Linked DNA regions of Paraburkholderia bryophila. The protein of the gene in region 1 interacts with the protein of each later gene in a pairwise test. Links are inferred from orthologs where the notes say so. Each region holds a gene or a part of one and is shown in the gene's direction. Other genes may lie near its edges.

Evidence for each region.
Region 2: the proteins of accC (region 1) and ribD interact in binary tests that used the Escherichia coli proteins (3 or more experiments, as listed by UniProt). The link is inferred for Paraburkholderia bryophila from one-to-one orthologs.
Region 3: the proteins of accC (region 1) and cysM interact in binary tests that used the Escherichia coli proteins (3 or more experiments, as listed by UniProt). The link is inferred for Paraburkholderia bryophila from one-to-one orthologs.

The regions. Positions count from the first base shown.
Region 1 is NZ_JACCAS010000001.1:3,395,703-3,401,618, reverse strand. Bases 1,216-4,074 are described here. They hold accC (acetyl-CoA carboxylase biotin carboxylase subunit), read left to right. Parts: upstream 1,216-1,890; coding sequence 1,891-3,258; downstream 3,259-4,074. Other genes in these bases: prmA (50S ribosomal protein L11 methyltransferase), read left to right, coding at 3,262-4,074; accB (acetyl-CoA carboxylase biotin carboxyl carrier protein), read left to right, coding at 1,290-1,763; aroQ (type II 3-dehydroquinate dehydratase), read left to right, coding at 1,216-1,220. Outside these bases: GGD40_RS15245 (UDP-N-acetylmuramate--alanine ligase), read left to right, coding at 1-11; GGD40_RS15240 (TlpA family protein disulfide reductase), read left to right, coding at 22-570; more of aroQ, read left to right, coding at 765-1,215; more of prmA, read left to right, coding at 4,075-4,164; GGD40_RS15215 (zinc-ribbon and DUF3426 domain-containing protein), read left to right, coding at 4,213-5,565; tpx (thiol peroxidase), read left to right, coding at 5,651-5,916. UniProt on the Escherichia coli protein: This protein is a component of the acetyl coenzyme A carboxylase complex; first, biotin carboxylase catalyzes the carboxylation of the carrier protein and then the transcarboxylase transfers the carboxyl group to form malonyl-CoA.
Region 2 is NZ_JACCAS010000001.1:3,819,099-3,825,063, reverse strand. The notes cover bases 929-3,836. They hold ribD (bifunctional diaminohydroxyphosphoribosylaminopyrimidine deaminase/5-amino-6-(5-phosphoribosylamino)uracil reductase RibD), read left to right. Parts: upstream 929-1,757; coding sequence 1,758-2,915; downstream 2,916-3,836. Other genes in these bases: GGD40_RS17100 (alpha/beta fold hydrolase), read right to left, coding at 3,689-3,836; GGD40_RS17105 (riboflavin synthase), read left to right, coding at 2,931-3,566; hemL (glutamate-1-semialdehyde 2,1-aminomutase), read left to right, coding at 929-1,752. Outside these bases: GGD40_RS17120 (hypothetical protein), read left to right, coding at 1-337; more of hemL, read left to right, coding at 469-928; more of GGD40_RS17100, read right to left, coding at 3,837-4,528; GGD40_RS17095 (glycosyltransferase family 9 protein), read right to left, coding at 4,585-5,739; GGD40_RS17090 (tetratricopeptide repeat-containing sulfotransferase family protein), read right to left, coding at 5,736-5,965. UniProt on the Escherichia coli protein: Converts 2,5-diamino-6-(ribosylamino)-4(3h)-pyrimidinone 5'-phosphate into 5-amino-6-(ribosylamino)-2,4(1h,3h)-pyrimidinedione 5'-phosphate.
Region 3 is NZ_JACCAS010000001.1:3,944,047-3,949,854, forward strand. The notes cover bases 2,138-4,888. They hold cysM (cysteine synthase CysM), read left to right. Parts: upstream 2,138-2,937; coding sequence 2,938-3,840; downstream 3,841-4,888. Other genes in these bases: rfaD (ADP-glyceromanno-heptose 6-epimerase), read left to right, coding at 2,138-2,209; GGD40_RS17685 (ComEA family DNA-binding protein), read left to right, coding at 2,287-2,652; mltB (lytic murein transglycosylase B), read right to left, coding at 3,962-4,888. In the rest of the region: GGD40_RS17670 (UDP-glucose dehydrogenase family protein), read left to right, coding at 1-149; rfaE1 (D-glycero-beta-D-manno-heptose-7-phosphate kinase), read left to right, coding at 115-1,122; more of rfaD, read left to right, coding at 1,217-2,137; more of mltB, read right to left, coding at 4,889-5,110; GGD40_RS17700 (histone deacetylase family protein), read left to right, coding at 5,394-5,808. UniProt on the Escherichia coli protein: Two cysteine synthase enzymes are found. Both catalyze the same reaction. Cysteine synthase B can also use thiosulfate in place of sulfide to give cysteine thiosulfonate as a product.

The DNA.
Region 1 (5,916 bases):
CTACTAATTAGACTGATAACCATGAATACGAGACGGATTCTGACAGGCGCGCTCGTCGCGATCGTTGCCGCCTGCGGCGGCGTGCTGGCCAATCACTGGTTCAGCGGCGACAGCGAAGTCGCCCACGCGGCGCAGACCGCGGCCGCGCCGAGCGCGGTCGAACAACTGTGGGCCGCGCCGGTCACCACCGTCGACGGCAAGCCGCAGTCGCTAAGTTTGCTGAAAGGGCACCCAATCGTCGTCAACTTCTGGGCGTCGTGGTGCGGCCCTTGCGTCGAGGAAATGCCGGCGCTGTCGCAACTTCAGCGCGATTACGCGAAGAAAGGCATCCAGTTCGTCGGACTTGGCGTCGATTCGGAGAAAAACGTCCAGGCGTTCCTGCAAAAGGTGAAGGTGGCGTACCCGGTCTACATTACCGGCTTCGGCGGCGCCGACCTGGCGCGGGCCTTCGGCAACAACGCGGGCGGCCTGCCGTTCACCGTGGTGATCGACGCCAAAGGCAATGTCCGCTCGACAAAATTAGGCCAAATCAACCCGGAAGCGCTCCGGCAGACCCTCGACGCGCTTTAAATCTCACATTCTTTTGACGCTCGATTCCTGCTGGTACGCGGAAAAATACGCGCAAATCGCATGAATTTGAGAGAAGATGGGCGCCCGGCGCGACGGCAAATTGCCGCCCGCGTCGCTCGTTACGTGCGGGAACCTAGACAAGTTTCTCTAATCAGCGCTAAAGTGCGCCCAATTCCACGGAAAAAGAAGCGACCATGACGCGACTGCTGGTACTGCACGGACCCAACCTCAACCTTCTCGGCACCCGGGAACCCGAGGTCTACGGTCGCGTGACCTTGCCGCAGATCGATCAGGCGCTGGCGGACCGCGCAGCGGACGCAGGCGTCGAACTGGCGTCGTTCCAGAGCAATCACGAAGGCGCTCTGGTGGATCGCATCCAATCCGCCCGGACTGAAAAAACCGATTTCATACTGATCAATCCCGCCGCGTACACGCACACCAGCGTGGCCATTCGGGACGCACTGGCGGGGGTCGGCATCCCGTTCGTCGAGATTCATCTGTCGAACGTGCATCGTCGCGAACCGTTCCGGCATCACTCGTATTTCTCCGACCAGGCTGAGGGCGTGATTTGCGGCCTCGGCTGGAAGGGATATATGTACGCGCTCGAATTCGCGCTCGACCGGCTCGCCGCCGGTTCGTCGCGCGGCTGATTCCAAACACGTCTAATTTGCGCCGGCTGCGTATGCGCCGGCACTTTACGCATTGAAAGGGGCTTCCTGATGGATCTACGTAAACTGAAAACTCTGATCGACCTCGTCTCGGAGTCTGGTATCTCCGAACTCGAAGTGACCGAGGGCGAAGGCAAGGTGCGCATCGTCAAGAATGCGCCGCCGGTTTACGTGCAACCGTCCGCCTCGTACGCGCCGCAATACGCGCAGCCGGCTCCGTTCCCGGGCGGCGAAGCGCCGGCCGCTGCCGCAGCAGGCGTTCCGGCTACGCCGGCGCCGGTCGTCCCGCAAGGTCACGTGGTGACGTCGCCGATGGTCGGCACGTTCTACCTCGCGCCGTCGCCGGGCGCCGAGCCGTTCGTTCAGGTGGGTGACACGGTCAAGGAAGGCCAGACGATCTGCATCATCGAAGCGATGAAGCTGCTCAACGAGATCGAGTCGGACAAGGCCGGCGTGGTGAAGGAAATCCTCGTCGATAACGGCCAGGCGGTCGAGTATGGCCAACCGCTGTTCGTGGTCGGCTAACGCGGCACGCTTTGCGCTTTTTGCGCCTGCCGCCCGCGCGTCCGCCCTCCCGGGGCGCGCGACCGATCCTCTGAGGCAGCCTGCACCGTGACCGGCCGGGCGCCTATTGATGAGTCGAAAAACCGCTATGTTTGAAAAAATCCTCATTGCCAATCGTGGCGAGATCGCGCTCCGCATCCAGCGCGCGTGCCGCGAGCTCGGCGTCAAGACCGTCGTCGTCTATTCGGAAGCCGACAAGGAAGCCAAGTACGTGAAGCTCGCCGACGAGGCGGTCTGTATCGGCCCGGCGCCTTCGAATCTGAGCTACCTGAACATGCCGGCGCTAATCAGCGCGGCTGAAGTGACGGACGCCGAAGCGATCCACCCGGGCTACGGCTTCCTGTCGGAAAACGCCGACTTCGCCGAGCGCGTCGAACAGTCCGGCTTCACCTTCATCGGCCCGCGCCCGGAAACGATCCGGATGATGGGCGACAAGGTCACGGCCAAGCAGACCATGATCAAGACCGGCGTGCCGTGTGTGCCGGGTTCGGAAGGCGCGTTGCCGGACGATCCGAAAGAGATCGTCAAGATTGCCCGCCAAGTCGGCTATCCGGTCATCATCAAGGCCGCCGGCGGCGGCGGTGGCCGCGGCATGCGCGTGGTCCACACGGAAGCGGCGCTGGTCAACGCGGTCAACATGACGCGTGAAGAAGCCGGCCGCGCATTCGGCAATCCGCAGGTCTACATGGAGAAATTCCTGGAGAACCCGCGGCACATCGAAATTCAGATCCTCGCGGATTCGTTCAAGAACGCGGTGTGGCTCGGCGAGCGTGACTGCTCGATGCAGCGTCGTCACCAGAAAGTGATCGAAGAAGCGCCGGCGCCGGGTATCGCGCGCCGCCTGATCGAACGGATCGGCGATCGTTGCGCCGACGCCTGCAAGAAGATGGGCTATCTGGGCGCGGGTACGTTCGAGTTCCTGTACGAAAACGGCGAGTTCTACTTCATTGAAATGAATACGCGCGTGCAGGTCGAACATCCGGTGACCGAGCTGATCACGGGCGTCGACATCGTGCAGGAACAGATCCGCATCGCGGCCGGCGAGAAGCTCGCCTTCCGTCAGCGCGACATCGTGTTCAAGGGTCATGCGATCGAATGCCGGATCAACGCGGAAGATCCGTTCAAGTTCACGCCGTCGCCGGGTCGGTTGACCTCGTGGCATATGCCGGGCGGTCCCGGCATTCGCGTCGATTCGCACGCCTACAACGGCTATTTCGTCCCGCCGAACTACGATTCGATGATCGGCAAGCTGATCGCTTACGGTGCGACGCGCGAACAGGCAATCAACCGGATGCGTATCGCGCTGTCGGAAATGGTGGTGGAAGGCATTCTGACCAACATCCCGCTGCATCGCGAACTGATGCTGGACGCGAAGTTCGTCGAAGGCGGCACCAGCATTCACTACCTCGAAAACCGGTTGGCCGCGAAGCAGCAGGCCGCACCGGAAGAAGCGTAAGTCATGAGCTACCGGGAATTGATCGTCGAGTTGGCGCGCGAGCACGCGGAAGAATTTTCCGACGCGCTGCTCGAGTTGGGCGCGTTGTCCGTGTCGGTGGAAGATGCGGACGCCGATACGCCCGACGAGCAGCCGCTGTTCGGCGAGCCCGGTCTCACGCCGGATCGCAGCGCGTGGCAACGTTCGCGCGTGATCGCGCTGCTCGCGCCGGAACACGAACCGGCGCTGCTGCTGACCGCCGCAGCCAACGAAATTGGCCTCGCGAACGCGCCGTCGTTCAAGGTGCGGGAAGTCGAAGACCAGGATTGGGTGCGGCTCACACAGTCGCAGTTCGATCCGATCAAGATCGGCGAGCGCATCTGGGTCGTGCCGTCGTGGCATGACGCGCCGGATCCCGAAGCGCTCGTGCTCGAACTGGATCCGGGCCTCGCGTTCGGCACCGGCAGCCATCCCACCACGCGTCTGTGCATGGAATGGCTCGAGCAATCGGTGCAGGCCGGCCAGTCGGTGCTCGACTACGGTTGCGGCTCCGGCATTCTCGCGATCCTCGCGCAGAAGTGCGGCGCGAGTCCGGTGTTCGGCATCGACATCGATCCGCAAGCGGTCGAGTCGGCGCGTCAGAACAGCGAACGCAACCGCGCGGACGTCACGTACGGTTTGCCGGACGCCTGCCCGAGCGGCGAATTCGACATCGTGGTCGCCAACATTCTGTCCAACCCGCTCAAGCTGATGGCGTCGATGCTGGCGTCGAAGGTCAAGCCGGGCGGCAAGATCGCGTTGTCCGGCATTCTGGCGCGCCAGGCGGACGAAGTCGCGCAGGTCTACGCGCAGTGGATCGATATCGGCGTATGGCGCGAACACGAAGGTTGGGTATGTCTGTCGGGAACGCGCCGCGAAAGCCATTAGAATAAGGCGTATTGTCCAACCAACGGCCTTTCGGCTTATCGGCTCAATATGCTCCTGGCAACGCGTTGCCCCTTCTGCGAAACCGTCTTCCGCCTGCAACCGGCGCAGCTCGCGCTGCGCCGCGGCCTCGTGCGCTGCGGGCATTGCCATGAAGTATTCGACGCCTCGAGCAGTCTGTTCGACGTCACCGAAGGCGGCGACTTCTCCACCGCCAAACCCGTCGAAGCCGCTGCTGCGATCGAAGCGTTATCCGGCGTTCGCGCCAGGAGCCCCGATTTCAGCGCTGAAGCGTGGGATCCGTGGGCGCCAACGCCCGACGCCGCGGTCGACAATCGCCTGCTGCACGACACCCACAATGTGCCGCTCTCGCCGGTTTCCACTAGCGCGGGCATAGCGGTCACGCCGCATCACGCTCACGAACCCGATCTGCCTGCCAGCGCATTCAGCACGCCGGTTCCACCAGACGGCGAACCGGTGCTGGCCGACGCACCGCTCGAACCGTTCGCCTACCGGACCGAGCCGCCGGCTGAAGACGCGCCGCGGGTTTGGCACAAGACCGATCGGTCTTCCGAACCTTCGTTGGACGAACCCGTTCTGCCCGAGTCGGCCAGTCTGCATGGCATCCCGGATAATGAACCGCGTTTTAACGCAGCCAGTTTTGCTGCGGGAGCTGGTGCAGGCGTGGCGGCCGGCGCCGCTATCGCCGAAGCCGAAACCGACGCCGATGCCGATGCCGACGGCGGCACGACGGCGCGCTTCGGCGCATCGACCGCCAACACCTCCGCCTCCGCGACCGACGACCCGACTGCCTTCTCCGGCGCGGCGGCCGCATCCAGTGGCGAGCCGTTCTCCGTTCACCCGGTGAACGACGGCGTCGATCCGTTCCCGGTCGTGCGCGAAACCCGCCCGGCCGAGCCGCGGCGCCTGGGCTGGATCATCGCCGGTTCGGTGGTGGCCGTGCTGCTGGTGCTGGCGCTGCTTGCGCAGCTCGCCTGGTGGCAGCGCGAAACCGTGCTGGTCTACTTCCCGAGCACGCAGACGCTCTATGCAAAAGCTTGCGCGCAACTCGGCTGCCTCGTCACGCCGCCGCACGACATCGACGGCTTGCAGGTCGAACCGTCCGATCTCCGGCAGATCGACGGCCCGCACAAGCTCGAACTGAAGATGCCGCTGCGCAACCGCTTCAACGTGGCGCTGGCCTACCCCGCTATCGAACTCACGCTGCTCGACGATCAGAACAACGTCGCCGTGCGCCGCGTGCTGTGGCCGCAAGACTACGTCCCGCCCGGCACTCCGATCGCGGCCGGCCTGCCGGCCCGCAGCACGCAGACGATGATCGTGCATCTCGACACCGGCAACGCGGTCGCCTCCAATTTCCGCGTACAGATTTTTTATCCGTAACGCATCCTCGCGCGCCCGGCCATGATCGGGCGCATTCACCGTCGCATCTATCGTCAACACTGACGAATTTCCGGAGCACAAGAACATGAGTCAAGTCACGCTGGGTGGCAACCCGATCGACGTAGCCGGCACGTTCCCGTCGGTGGGCCAGAACGCCCCCGCTTTCTCGCTGGTCGGCAAGGATCTGAAGTCGCTGTCGCTCGCCGATTTCGCCGGCAAGCGCAAGGTGCTGAACATCGTCCCGAGCCTCGACACGCCGACCTGCGCAACGTCGACCCGCAAGTTCAACGAAGCCGCCGCGAAGCTGACCAACACGGCCGTGATCGTCGTGTCGGGCGACCTGCCGTTCGC
Region 2 (5,965 bases), 420 kb from region 1 along the record:
CGTGACGCGCGCGCCTTACGAGGTCCCGGACGCAGCGACGAAGCGCGGCTACCGGCTGTGTATCGACTTCGTGTACGACTGGCTGGTCGACGCGCATGCAAGCGTGGTGATCCCGCGCGAGACGTTGCGCGTGCATCCATTCTCGGTGCAGACATGGGACGCGCAAAGTTCCGGCACCGTCATCAAGCCGATCGCCGAAGGCGCGCTGGAAAAGCGTTGGCGCGAACTCACCGGCGCACGTCCGTCGCCAGTGCTCGAACCGCCGACCATACCGCCGCGTTCCAGCAAAGTCAGCGCGCACGCCGCGGTGGCGGCAAAAACCGCGCGCAAAACCTGAGCTCACGAACAAGGCCCGCCGCAAAGCCGCTTCACGCTGACTCCGGTACAATTTCCTCACCGATCCCAGCGCCGCGCGAACCGCCTTCCGGCAACCCGCGCCGCTGCGCAACCTCTATTCCAGCTATCGCCATGTCCAACAACGAAACTCTCTTCGAACGCGCGCAACGTACCATCCCCGGTGGCGTGAACTCGCCGGTACGCGCGTTCCGCTCGGTCGGCGGCACGCCGCGTTTCATCGAGCGCGCGCAAGGCCCGTACTTCTGGGACGCGGACGGCCAGCGCTACATCGACTACATCGGCTCGTGGGGCCCGATGATTCTCGGCCACGTTCACCCCGAGGTGCTCGAAGCGGTCCAGCGCGTGCTGGGCAACGGCTTCTCGTTCGGCGCGCCGACCGAGTCGGAAATCGAAATCGCCGAAGAAATTTGCAAGCTGGTGCCGTCGATCGAACAGGTTCGTATGGTGTCGAGCGGCACGGAAGCCACCATGAGCGCACTGCGCCTCGCGCGCGGCTTCACAGATCGCAGCCGCATCGTCAAGTTCGAAGGCTGCTATCACGGCCACGCGGACAGCCTGCTGGTCAAGGCCGGCTCGGGCCTGCTGACCTTCGGCAACCCGACCTCGGCGGGCGTGCCGGCCGATATCGCGAAGCACACCACAGTGCTCGAATACAACAACGTCGCGGAACTCGAAGAAGCGTTCAAGGCGTTCGGCAACGAGATCGCCTCGGTGATCGTCGAGCCGGTGGCGGGCAACATGAACCTCGTGCGCGCCACGCCGGAATTCCTGCAAACCTTGCGGCGCCTCTGCACCGAATACGGCACCGTACTGATTTTCGACGAAGTGATGTGCGGTTTCCGCGTCGCGCTGGGCGGCGCACAGCAGGTCTACGGCATCACGCCGGACCTGACGTGTCTGGGCAAAGTGATCGGCGGCGGCATGCCGGCCGCGGCATTCGGCGGTCGGCGCGACATCATGGCGCACCTCGCGCCGCTCGGCGGCGTCTATCAGGCCGGCACGCTGTCGGGCAATCCGATCGCGGTCGCCGCGGGCCTGAAAACCTTGCAACTGATCCAGGCACCGGGCTTTTACGACACGCTTACCGCCCGCACCACGCGCCTCGCGCAAGGTCTGGTGAAGGTCGCGCATGAAGCCGGCGTGCCGTTCGCGGCCGATTCGCTCGGCGGCATGTTCGGCTTGTACTTCGCAGAAGCGATTCCCGCGAGCTTCGCCGAAGTGACGAAGAGCGACGTGCCGCGCTTCAACGCGTTCTTCCACAAGATGCTCGACGCCGGCGTGTACTTCGCGCCGTCGGCGTACGAAGCGGGCTTCGTGTCGATCGTTCACGACGACGCGATTATCGACGCCACGATCGACGCGGCGCGTGGCGCGTTCGCTTCGCTCGCGGCCTGAAGCCGATGTTCTCGCAAACCGACTTCGTCCATATGGAACGCGCGCTCGCTCTCGCCAAGCGCGGCATGTACACCACCGATCCCAACCCGCGGGTCGGCTGCGTGCTCGTCAAGAACGACGAAGTGATCGGCGAAGGCTTCACGCAACCGGCAGGCCAGGATCATGCGGAAATCCGCGCATTGAAAGACGCGCGTTCGCGCGGTCACGATCTGCGCGGCGCCACGGCCTACGTCACGCTCGAACCGTGCAGCCACTTCGGCCGCACGCCGCCGTGCGCGAACGCGTTGATCGAAGCGCAGGTCGCGCGCGTGGTCGCGGCGATGGAAGATCCCAATCCGCAAGTGTCCGGACGCGGCCTCGCGATCTTGCGCGACGCCGGTATCGAAGTGCGTTGCGGACTGCTCGCGCAGGAAGCGCATGAACTGAATATCGGTTTCGTGTCGCGCATGACGCGTGGCCGCCCTTGGGTGCGCATGAAGGTGGCGGCGTCGCTCGACGGCCGCACGGGCTTGCCTTCGGGCGTCAGTCAGTGGATCACGGGCGAAGCAGCGCGCGCCGATGGTCACGCGTGGCGCGCCCGGGCGTCGGCGATTCTGACGGGCATCGGCACCGTCAGGGAAGACGATCCGCGCATGACCGTGCGCGCCGTCGACACGCCACGCCAGCCGCAGCGCGTGTTGATCGACAGTCAGCTCGACGTGCCGCCCGAGGCGCAGATTCTGGCCGGCGCGCCCACACTGATTTTTTGCGGCAATCTGGATCAGCGTCATACCGAGCGCGCCAACGCGTTGCGCGATCGTGGCGCCGAGATCGTCCAACTGGCGAACTCAGCCGGCAAGGTCGATCTGCCCGCCGTGCTGAACGTGCTCGGTCAGCGCAACGTGAACGAACTGCATGTCGAGGCGGGTTACAAGCTGAACGGCTCGCTGCTGCGTGAAGGCTGCGTCGACGAACTGCTCGTCTATCTTGCGCCGAGCCTGCTCGGCATGGACTCGATGAGCATGTTCAATCTGAGCGCACCGGACACGCTGGAAGGCCGCGTCAAACTGAATTTCCATGCGATCGACCGGATCGGCGACGATCTGCGGATTCTCGCGCGCTTCACGCCTCCCGGCGCGGGCGAGCCCGGCACCGATTCCACGTCTGAACCCATTTCAAATTGATCGAGGATTAGCACGATGTTCACAGGAATCGTTGCGGCAGTGGGCCGCATTGAATCAGTCAAGCCGCTCGGCACCGACGGCGACGCGGGCGTGCGCCTGAACGTCGAAGCCGGCGGGCTCGATCTCGGCGACGTGCAACTCGGCGACAGCATCACGATCCAGGGCGCCTGCATGACCGTGGTCGCGCTGACCGCGCATTCGTTCGAAGTCGACGTGTCGCGCGAAAGTCTGAACTGCACGGCAGGGCTTGGCGAGGCTGGCGAGGTGAATCTCGAGAAGGCACTGCGCGCGCATGATCGGTTGGGCGGGCATATCGTTTCCGGTCACGTCGACGGGCTCGGTACGGTCACGCATTTCGCGCCGGTGGGTGAATCGCATGAACTGCGCGTGCTGGCGCCGCGTGAGATTGGCCGGTATCTGGCTTTTAAAGGATCGATCACGGTGAATGGCGTGAGCCTGACGGTGAACTCGGTTAAAGATCGCGACGATGGCTGCGAGTTTTCGATCAATCTGATTCCGCACACGGTGCAGGTGACGTCGCTGAAGAATCTGCGCGAAGGGTCGGCGGTTAATCTGGAGATTGATTTGATTGCGCGGTATGTGGAGCGGATGCTCAGCACGTCTCAGGACGGCGATAAGTCGTTGAAATAATTTTATTTTCCAAAAATCAGCGTCTACTGCCGTCTACCTGAATTCACCCTCAGCTGACAGTTCGGGATACTCACAACCGGCGCGGCGTGCCGCATCGGCGGATTCATGACAAAGGCAGCAATCTACTGCTCTGGCGTTGTGAGCGCGCACACCGGTGAGATCGCCAGCATAGCCGGCCAGCGACTGCTCCAGTCGCTGGCGTGCGCGAGTTTCGGGATCGTCAGTGCGCGTGCACACCGCTGACCCACTGCGTTTGCGAATCGCTGCGCGACAGTGGGTGGTACCACCTCGTCTTCAGCCCCACTGAAGTGAATCTGCGGAATCGCCGCGACCCGGCTCGCAAAATCGACTGCATTCTCCGATTCGGGCATCCGCGAGACGCCGTGCAGGCGATTGACGAACTCATCGTCGAGATTGCCCGCCACCGTACGGATCGATGCGACGTCGGCGCGCCGCGCCGCGACCAGCACGGCCAGCGCACCACCTCCTGAATAGCCGATCAGTTCGACGGCTTGCCCCGGTAATCGCGCAGCGAATTGGCTCACCGCCCCGTCCATCGACGCCACCACCTCGGGCGCAAAGCGCTTGCCGGTCCAGTAAGGAATGCCGCAGCGCGGATTCATCGCCATCGGTGTGAACTGGCAGGGGCGGGCCACATACACAACGTTCGGCGCAGGGTCCGCCGCGGCCAGCGCGAGACCCTCAGCCTGACGAGGTGTCGGATCCAGCGAGGGCTCGGTGCGCGAAACCCATGCCTGGCCATCGCCTTCGATGTAGAGGTGCAGAGGCTTGTCGGGTTGCGAGATTCGCGAAAAAGCAGTCAGCACGAAGGGGCCGCTGTCGATCAACTCACGTTGCAAGCCGGCTGGCTCCGCCAGCGCGGCGGCATGTGCATTGGGGTCCAGCGCAGTGCAACCTGCCATGGCGCCGGTCAGCAACCACGCCGACAACACCGCGGCCATGCATTGACAGCCCTTGGGCCATGAACGGCACGATCGCTGCATGAACGATGTCGCCGTCATCGGCCCTTGAAGCGCGTCAGTTCGAGCGCCATCGCGGCCACGATATCGCTCCAGTCCGCGCGCTGCCTTTGCCGAAACAGACGCACACTGGGATACCAGGGGGTGTCGCTTCGATCGAGCATCCAGCGCCAGTCGGGCACCATCGGCAACATCACCCATGCCGGCCGCCCCAGCCCGCCGGCCAGGTGCACGGGCGACGAATCCACCGAGATCAGCAGATCGGCAATGCTCAGGATCGCCGCCGTATCTTCGAAGTCCTCGATCTCGTCGCTCAGGGACACGAGCGACATGCCGGCCGGTGGCGAAACCGCCTCGTCCGCAGCCGGCCCTTTCTGGATCGACAGGAACGTGACTCCCGCGTGCCCCAGCGGCGCGAGTTGATCGAGCGTCATCGAACGGTTTGCGTCATTGACATGAGTCGGCCGGCCGGCCCACACCAGCGCGACCAGGGGGCGTGGCAACCCGGCCAGCCGCCGCTGCCATTTGTCGAGGCGTTGCGGGTCGGCTGACAGATAGGGAATTTGCCCAGGCAGGTCGGCCGGTTTCAGGCCCATGACCATCGGCAGGCTCATCATTTCGCAATGCATGTCGAATGCAGGCGGCAGGTTGCCCCGTGCGACGATGTGATCGAAGCCCGCCGTGCGCTGGGCGAGCGACAGCGTTTCCTCGTTGACTTCGAGGACCACCCGCGCGCCGCTGCGCGCCTTGGCCCACGGCACCATCCGCATGAACTGGAAGGTGTCGCCGAAGCCCTGCTCGTCGTGGATCAGTAAGGTCCGGCCGGGAATCGGCCGGCCGTCCCAGCGCGGCCGTTGCACCCGTCGCCCGATCGCGTGTGTGTGCGCCATGCTGTAACGATGGTGGTACTCGCGCCAGCCCCGCTCGAACTCGCCGAGCAACAGGAGGGTTTCAGAAAGATGGAAGCGTTCGGTGAGATCGCCTGGCACGGTCGCGACCAGCATCTCCTGAATCACGCGCGTTTCCGCGATCTGCCCCTGCGGACGGATTGCCGCGACCAGCAGCTTCCACAGCGGCAGCGGTCCGCTGCCCGAGGCGAGGTAGGGGCGCACCAGCGCCTCGGCCTCAGCGAAGCGACCGGCCGCGATGAACTCGCGAGCCTGCCGGTCGATCGTTCCAAAGTCCGGATTCATTGTATGTCGACACCCAGCGCTGACAGGAGCGGGCCAAGATGGTCGGCATACTGCCGCCCGCGGCCCCGCGACGTTTTATAGATCGGTTGGCGCACCTGGTCGACGCTCGCGGTACGCACCACCCGTCGATTCTCATGGAAATTCAGGCAGGCGTCGTCCCACGGCAGACCCAGAAACGCGATCAGACGCCGGGCCTCGCCCTCGAGATCGTCCACCACGGATTCGT
Region 3 (5,808 bases), 550 kb from region 1 along the record:
TCCTGCATCTGAAATCCGTGCTGAAGTTGCCGCTGATTTTCGACGGCCGCAACCTGTACGAACCGGACGCGATGACCGAGATCGGTATCGACTATCACTCGATTGGACGCCCTTATGCCCAACCCTCTGAACTTCCGGCCGATGTCTGAGACCTTGCCTGGTGCCGCGGCGTCCACGCCGGCGCCGGCGCTCATCGTGGTGCCGCGCCAGCAACTCGCCGCCGCGCGCGTACTGGTGGTCGGTGACGTGATGCTCGACCGCTACTGGTTCGGCGACGTGAACCGCATTTCGCCGGAAGCCCCAGTGCCGGTCGTGCACGTGCAACGCCAGGAAGACCGTCTGGGCGGCGCGGCGAACGTCGCGCGCAATGCGGTTGCGCTCGGTGCACAGGCTGGCCTGCTGTGCGTGGTCGGTCATGACGAACCCGGCGAGCGGATCGTGCAATTGCTCGGCGAAAGCGGCGTGACGCCGCATCTCGAACGCGATCCGGCGTTGCTCACCACGATCAAGCTGCGCGTGCTGTCGCGCCAGCAGCAGTTGCTGCGCGTCGACTTCGAGAATTCGCCGGCGCATGAGGTGCTGCTCGCGGGCCTCGCGCGCTTCGACGAGCTGCTGCCGTCGCACGACGTGATCCTGATGTCCGATTACGCGAAGGGCGGCCTGACCCACGTCACGCAGATGATCGCCAAGGCGCACGCGGCAGGCAAGGCGGTGCTGGTCGATCCGAAAGGCGACGACTGGGAACGCTATCGCGGCGCCACGCTGATCACGCCGAATCGCGCCGAGTTGCGTGAAGTGGTTGGCCAGTGGAAATCCGAAGAAGATCTGATCGCGCGCGTTACGAAATTGCGCGCCGATCTGCAGTTCAAGGCGCTGCTGCTGACGCGTTCGGAAGAGGGCATGACGCTCTTCTCCGACGACGGCATCCTGCACGCGTCGGCGGTTGCACGCGAAGTGTATGATGTCTCGGGCGCCGGCGACACCGTGATCGCGACGCTCGCCGCCATGCTGGGCGCGGGTCTCACGCTGGTCGACGCGGTTGGTCTCGCGAATCGCGCGGCCGGCATCGTGGTCGGCAAACTCGGCACGGCCACCGTCAACTACGACGAACTCTTTCATTGACCCAGGCCCGGCGGATCTCTCGTCGCGCGCGCATTGACGGCGCGGCACAGGGACTCGCGGGGCGTCGGCTGAAACTCATTACCGCAGGATCATCATGACCGTCATCGTCACCGGCGCGGCCGGCTTTATCGGCAGCAATCTCGTGAAGGCGCTCAACGAGCGCGGCGAACAACGCATCATCGCCGTGGATAACCTCACGCGCGCCGACAAGTTCAAGAACCTGGTCGACTGCGAAATCGACGACTACCTCGACAAAACCGAATTCGTCGAACGCTTCAGGCGCGGCGACTTCGGCAAGGTACGCGCGATTTTCCACGAAGGCGCCTGCTCGGACACGATGGAAACCGACGGCCGCTACATGATGGACAACAACTTCCGCTACAGCCGCGAGGTGCTCGACGTCTGCCTCGCGCAGAACATCCAGTTCCTGTACGCGTCGTCGGCGGCTACGTACGGCGGCTCGAGCCGTTTCGTCGAAGAGCGCGAAGTCGAGCAGCCGCTGAACGTGTACGGCTATTCGAAGTTCCTGTTCGACCAGGTGATCCGCCGCGTGCTGCCCACCGCGAAGAGCCAGATTGCCGGCTTCCGTTACTTCAACGTCTACGGGCCGCGCGAAACGCATAAGGCGCGCATGGCGTCGGTGGCGTTTCACAACTTCAACCAGTTCCGCGCCGAAAGCAAGGTCAAGCTGTTCGGCGAATACAACGGCTACGCCGCGGGCGAGCAGACGCGCGATTTCGTCTCGATCGAAGACGTGGTGAAGGTCAACCTGTTCTTCTTCGATAATCCGGACAAGTCGGGCATCTTCAATCTGGGTAGCGGTCGCGCGCAACCGTTCAACGACATCGCGAGCACCGTGGTCAACACGCTGCGCGGGCTGAACAATGAACCGGCGTTGTCGCTCGCGGATCAGGTGCAGCGCGGGCTGATCGAATACATTCCGTTCCCCGACGCGCTGCGCGGCAAGTATCAGTGCTTCACGCAGGCCGACCAGACCAGGCTGCGCGCGGCCGGCTACGACGCACCGTTCCTGAGCGTGCAGGAAGGTGTCGATCGCTACGTCCATTGGCTATTCGGCCAGGTTTAATTAGTCCGGACACCTCTGTAAAGTGGAATCTCCCGGTGGGTGACGGTCGCCAACCGGATGTACGAGGGAGATTCCATATGTTTCGAAAAATTCTGGTTACCGCGGCGATGCTCGCCGCTTTCGGCCACGCGTATGCGGCGGTCGACGTCAACACGGCTAACGAAGACGCGCTGCGCGGCATCAAGGGCATCGGTCCTGCCAAAGCGAAAGCCATTCTTGAAGAGCGCACAGCGCATGGTCCGTTCAAGGACCCGGCGGATCTCGGCAAGCGCGTCAAAGGCATGGGCGGGCATACCGTCGAGCGCCTGCAGGCGGAGGGTCTCGCTGTCGGACCGGCTGGCGCGGCTGCTAACGCGCAAGCTGCGGCGTCTGCATCGACCAAGGGCGCGGCCGCTCCGGCCAATGCACCCAAAGCCAACACCACCGTGGCGGTAAAGAAATAGCCCGGCGCGAGCCGCGTCCGTGGCGTGCGTCGTCACGCGCGCGGCTCGCTCGTGTCGTACCCCTTCATGTCCCCGGAGTTGTTCAGCACACTCCTTCAGCTGTCATGCAGATGACTGGCTCCCGCGGTACTCCGCCGCGGGCTTTTTGCGTGGTTTGCTACATGCGCGCTGAATGATGCGCGCGCCTGCATCCATGCGGCTAGAAGGGCCGCACGGCAGCCGCGGGCACGGTGGTTTAGAATCGATAGATTGAAGACTCCCCGCAGCGACGGCACCAGAAACGATATGGCTTACAAAACGATTGAAGACACGATCGGCAACACGCCGCTCGTGCAGCTTGTCCGGCTTCCTGACGACGAGATCCGCAGCCGCAATAACGTGATCCTTGCGAAGCTCGAGGGCAACAATCCCGCGGGGTCGGTGAAGGATCGTCCGGCTTTGTCGATGATCAAGAAGGCGGAAGCGCGCGGTCGCATCAAACCGGGCGACACGCTGATCGAATCGACCAGCGGCAACACTGGCATCGCGCTCGCCATGACGGCCGCGATCCGCGGCTACAAGATGGTGCTGATCATGCCGGAAGATCTGTCGATCGAGCGCCGTCAGAGCATGGCCGCGTACGGTGCGCAGATCATTCTGACGCCGGTCACCGGCGGCATGGAATACGCCCGCGATCTCGCCGAGCAGATGCAGCGCGAAGGCAAGGGCATCATCCTCGACCAGTTCGCGAATCCGGATAATCCGGCGGCGCACGTCGAAGGCACGGGTCCGGAAATCTGGCGCGATACCGAAGGGCGCATTACGCACTTCGTGTCGTCCATGGGCACGACCGGCACGATCATGGGCGTGTCCGCGTATCTGAAGCAACAGAATCAGGCGATCGAGATCGTCGGTGCGCAGCCCGAAGAGGGCTCGCGTATTCCGGGCATCCGCAAGTGGCCGGAAGCGTATCTGCCGAAGATTTTCGATCGCAGCCGCGTGGATCGCGTCGAGAACGTGAGCCAGGCCGCGGCTGAAGCGATGGTGCGTCGTATGGCGGCGGTGGAAGGCATCTTTGCCGGTATCTCGTCGGGCGGCGCGTGCGAAGTGGCGCTGCGCGTGGCGCGTCAGGTCGAGAACGCGACGATCGTGTTCATTGTCTGCGATCGCGGCGACCGGTATCTGTCGACGGGTGTGTTTCCCGCCTGAGTACGCGGCATCGCTTGAACGAATGCAAAAGCGCCGGTTCTTTCAAAAAGGACCGGCGCTTTTTTATGCTCGTGCGATACGTCGTCGCGAACCGCTAGTCGGCTCGCGTGCCGGTAGCGGATTACTGCGAAGCCGCCACGGGCGGCGTTGCGTTCTTGACGGCGCTTGCCGCGTCGCTCGCTTCCATCTGCGCCTTGACGCGCTGGCCCAACTGATAAACCGCGAGCGCATAAAAGAAGCTGCGGTTATAGCGCGTCAGCACGTAGAAGTTCTTCAGGCCGAGCATGTACTCGGTGCCGCGTCCCGGCGACGGCAGGTCCACCACCGTGACCGGCGTACCGGCTTCCGCAGCGACGTCGACGTCCGGTTCGTTGAGCAGCAGGCCGGCGCGCAGCAACTGGTCGAGCGGCCAATGCGGTTCCGGCTTGCCGTCGGCGGCGGCTTGTGCGACGCCCAGGCTGCCGGCGTCCGTGCCGATCTTCCACACCACCGGCCGGCCGTTTTCCCAGCCGTTCTGACGCAGATAGTTCGCCACGCTGCCGATCGCATCCGCCTGGTTGGTGCGCAGGTCGATCTGCTTGTTGCCGTCGTAGCTCACCGCGTACTGAACGATGCTGCTCGGCAGAAACTGCGGAATACCGATCGCGCCGGTGTACGAGCCGAGCACCGTGGTCGGGTCGATCTGCGAATCGCGGGTCCATACCAGGTAGTCTTCGAGATTCTTGCGGAAGGTCGCCTGGCGATCCGCGCGATTGGCAGTGCTCGGGTAGTCGAAGCTGAGCGTGGTCAGCGCGTCGAGCACGCGGAAGTTACCCATGAAGCGACCGTAAATCGTCTCCACGCCGATAATGCCGACGACCACCTCCGGCGGCACGCCGAACTCCTCGTACGCGCGTTGCAGCGTGGCCTGGTTGGCGCGCCAGAAGCGCACGCCGGCGTTGATGCGGATCTGGTCGAGAAAGCGCGACTGATAGACGCGCCAGTTCTTGATGGACGGCGAGGGCGACGGCGTCACCAGCTTGACCGCGGTCGCCGAATAGCTCACGTGCGAAAACAGCGCGTGCAATGCGTCGGGGTCGAAGTCGTAACGCGCGACCATGTCGTTGATGAACGTGTCCACCGCGGCATTGTTGGCGTAGCGCTGCGGGACGATTTCTTCTTCGAAGGTTTGTCCTTGCGGCACGGCGGGCTGCGGTTGGCTTTGCGCGATCTGCACCGGCGCTTTCTTGCCGGCGCTTTGCGCCTGCGCCGGATGAGTTGCCATGAACATGCACGATACGACGGATAGTGCGGCGACTACGGTTTTGGTGCGTAGCCGGTTTCGTGCAGACAGAGCAAGCTTGACGGTCATAGTGAGCTGAAGGCGCGATGCGCAAGAGACAGGGGAAAACGGTTCGGGGCAGTATACCCGACGCCTTCTGCAAAACTGTGGTGGATACGTCGTACCCGCGTCGTGTGGTAACTTGATAAATGTTGGCGCGCCGAGGGCGCGCGCCCTGGATGGAGACACGCCGCGCGCGCATCGAAAAGCTGCCGCGCCGCAGAAGAAAATCATGGCAACAGGTTTTTATTCCCACGCCGACTGTCTGCTGCACGATATGGGGCAATGGCATCCCGAATGCCCCGCGCGTCTGCAGGCGATCGAAGATCAAATGATCGCGAGCCGCATCGACTCGCTGATCGAGCGCGAGTCGCCGCCGCTCGCGGACGAAGCCGCGCTGCTGCGCGTGCATACGCAAGCTCACGTCGACTACATTCGCGATCGTTCGCCCGCCGAAGGTCTCGCCGAGATCGACCCCGATACGTCGATGAACCCGCACACATGGCAGGCCGCGTTGCGCGCGGCGGGCGCGGCGGTGGCCGCGACGGATGCGGTGATCGAAGGCCGTTTCGACAACGCGTTCTGCAGCGTGCGCCCGCCGGGCCACCATGCGGAGCCGGCGCGCGCGATGGGCTTCTGCTTCTTCA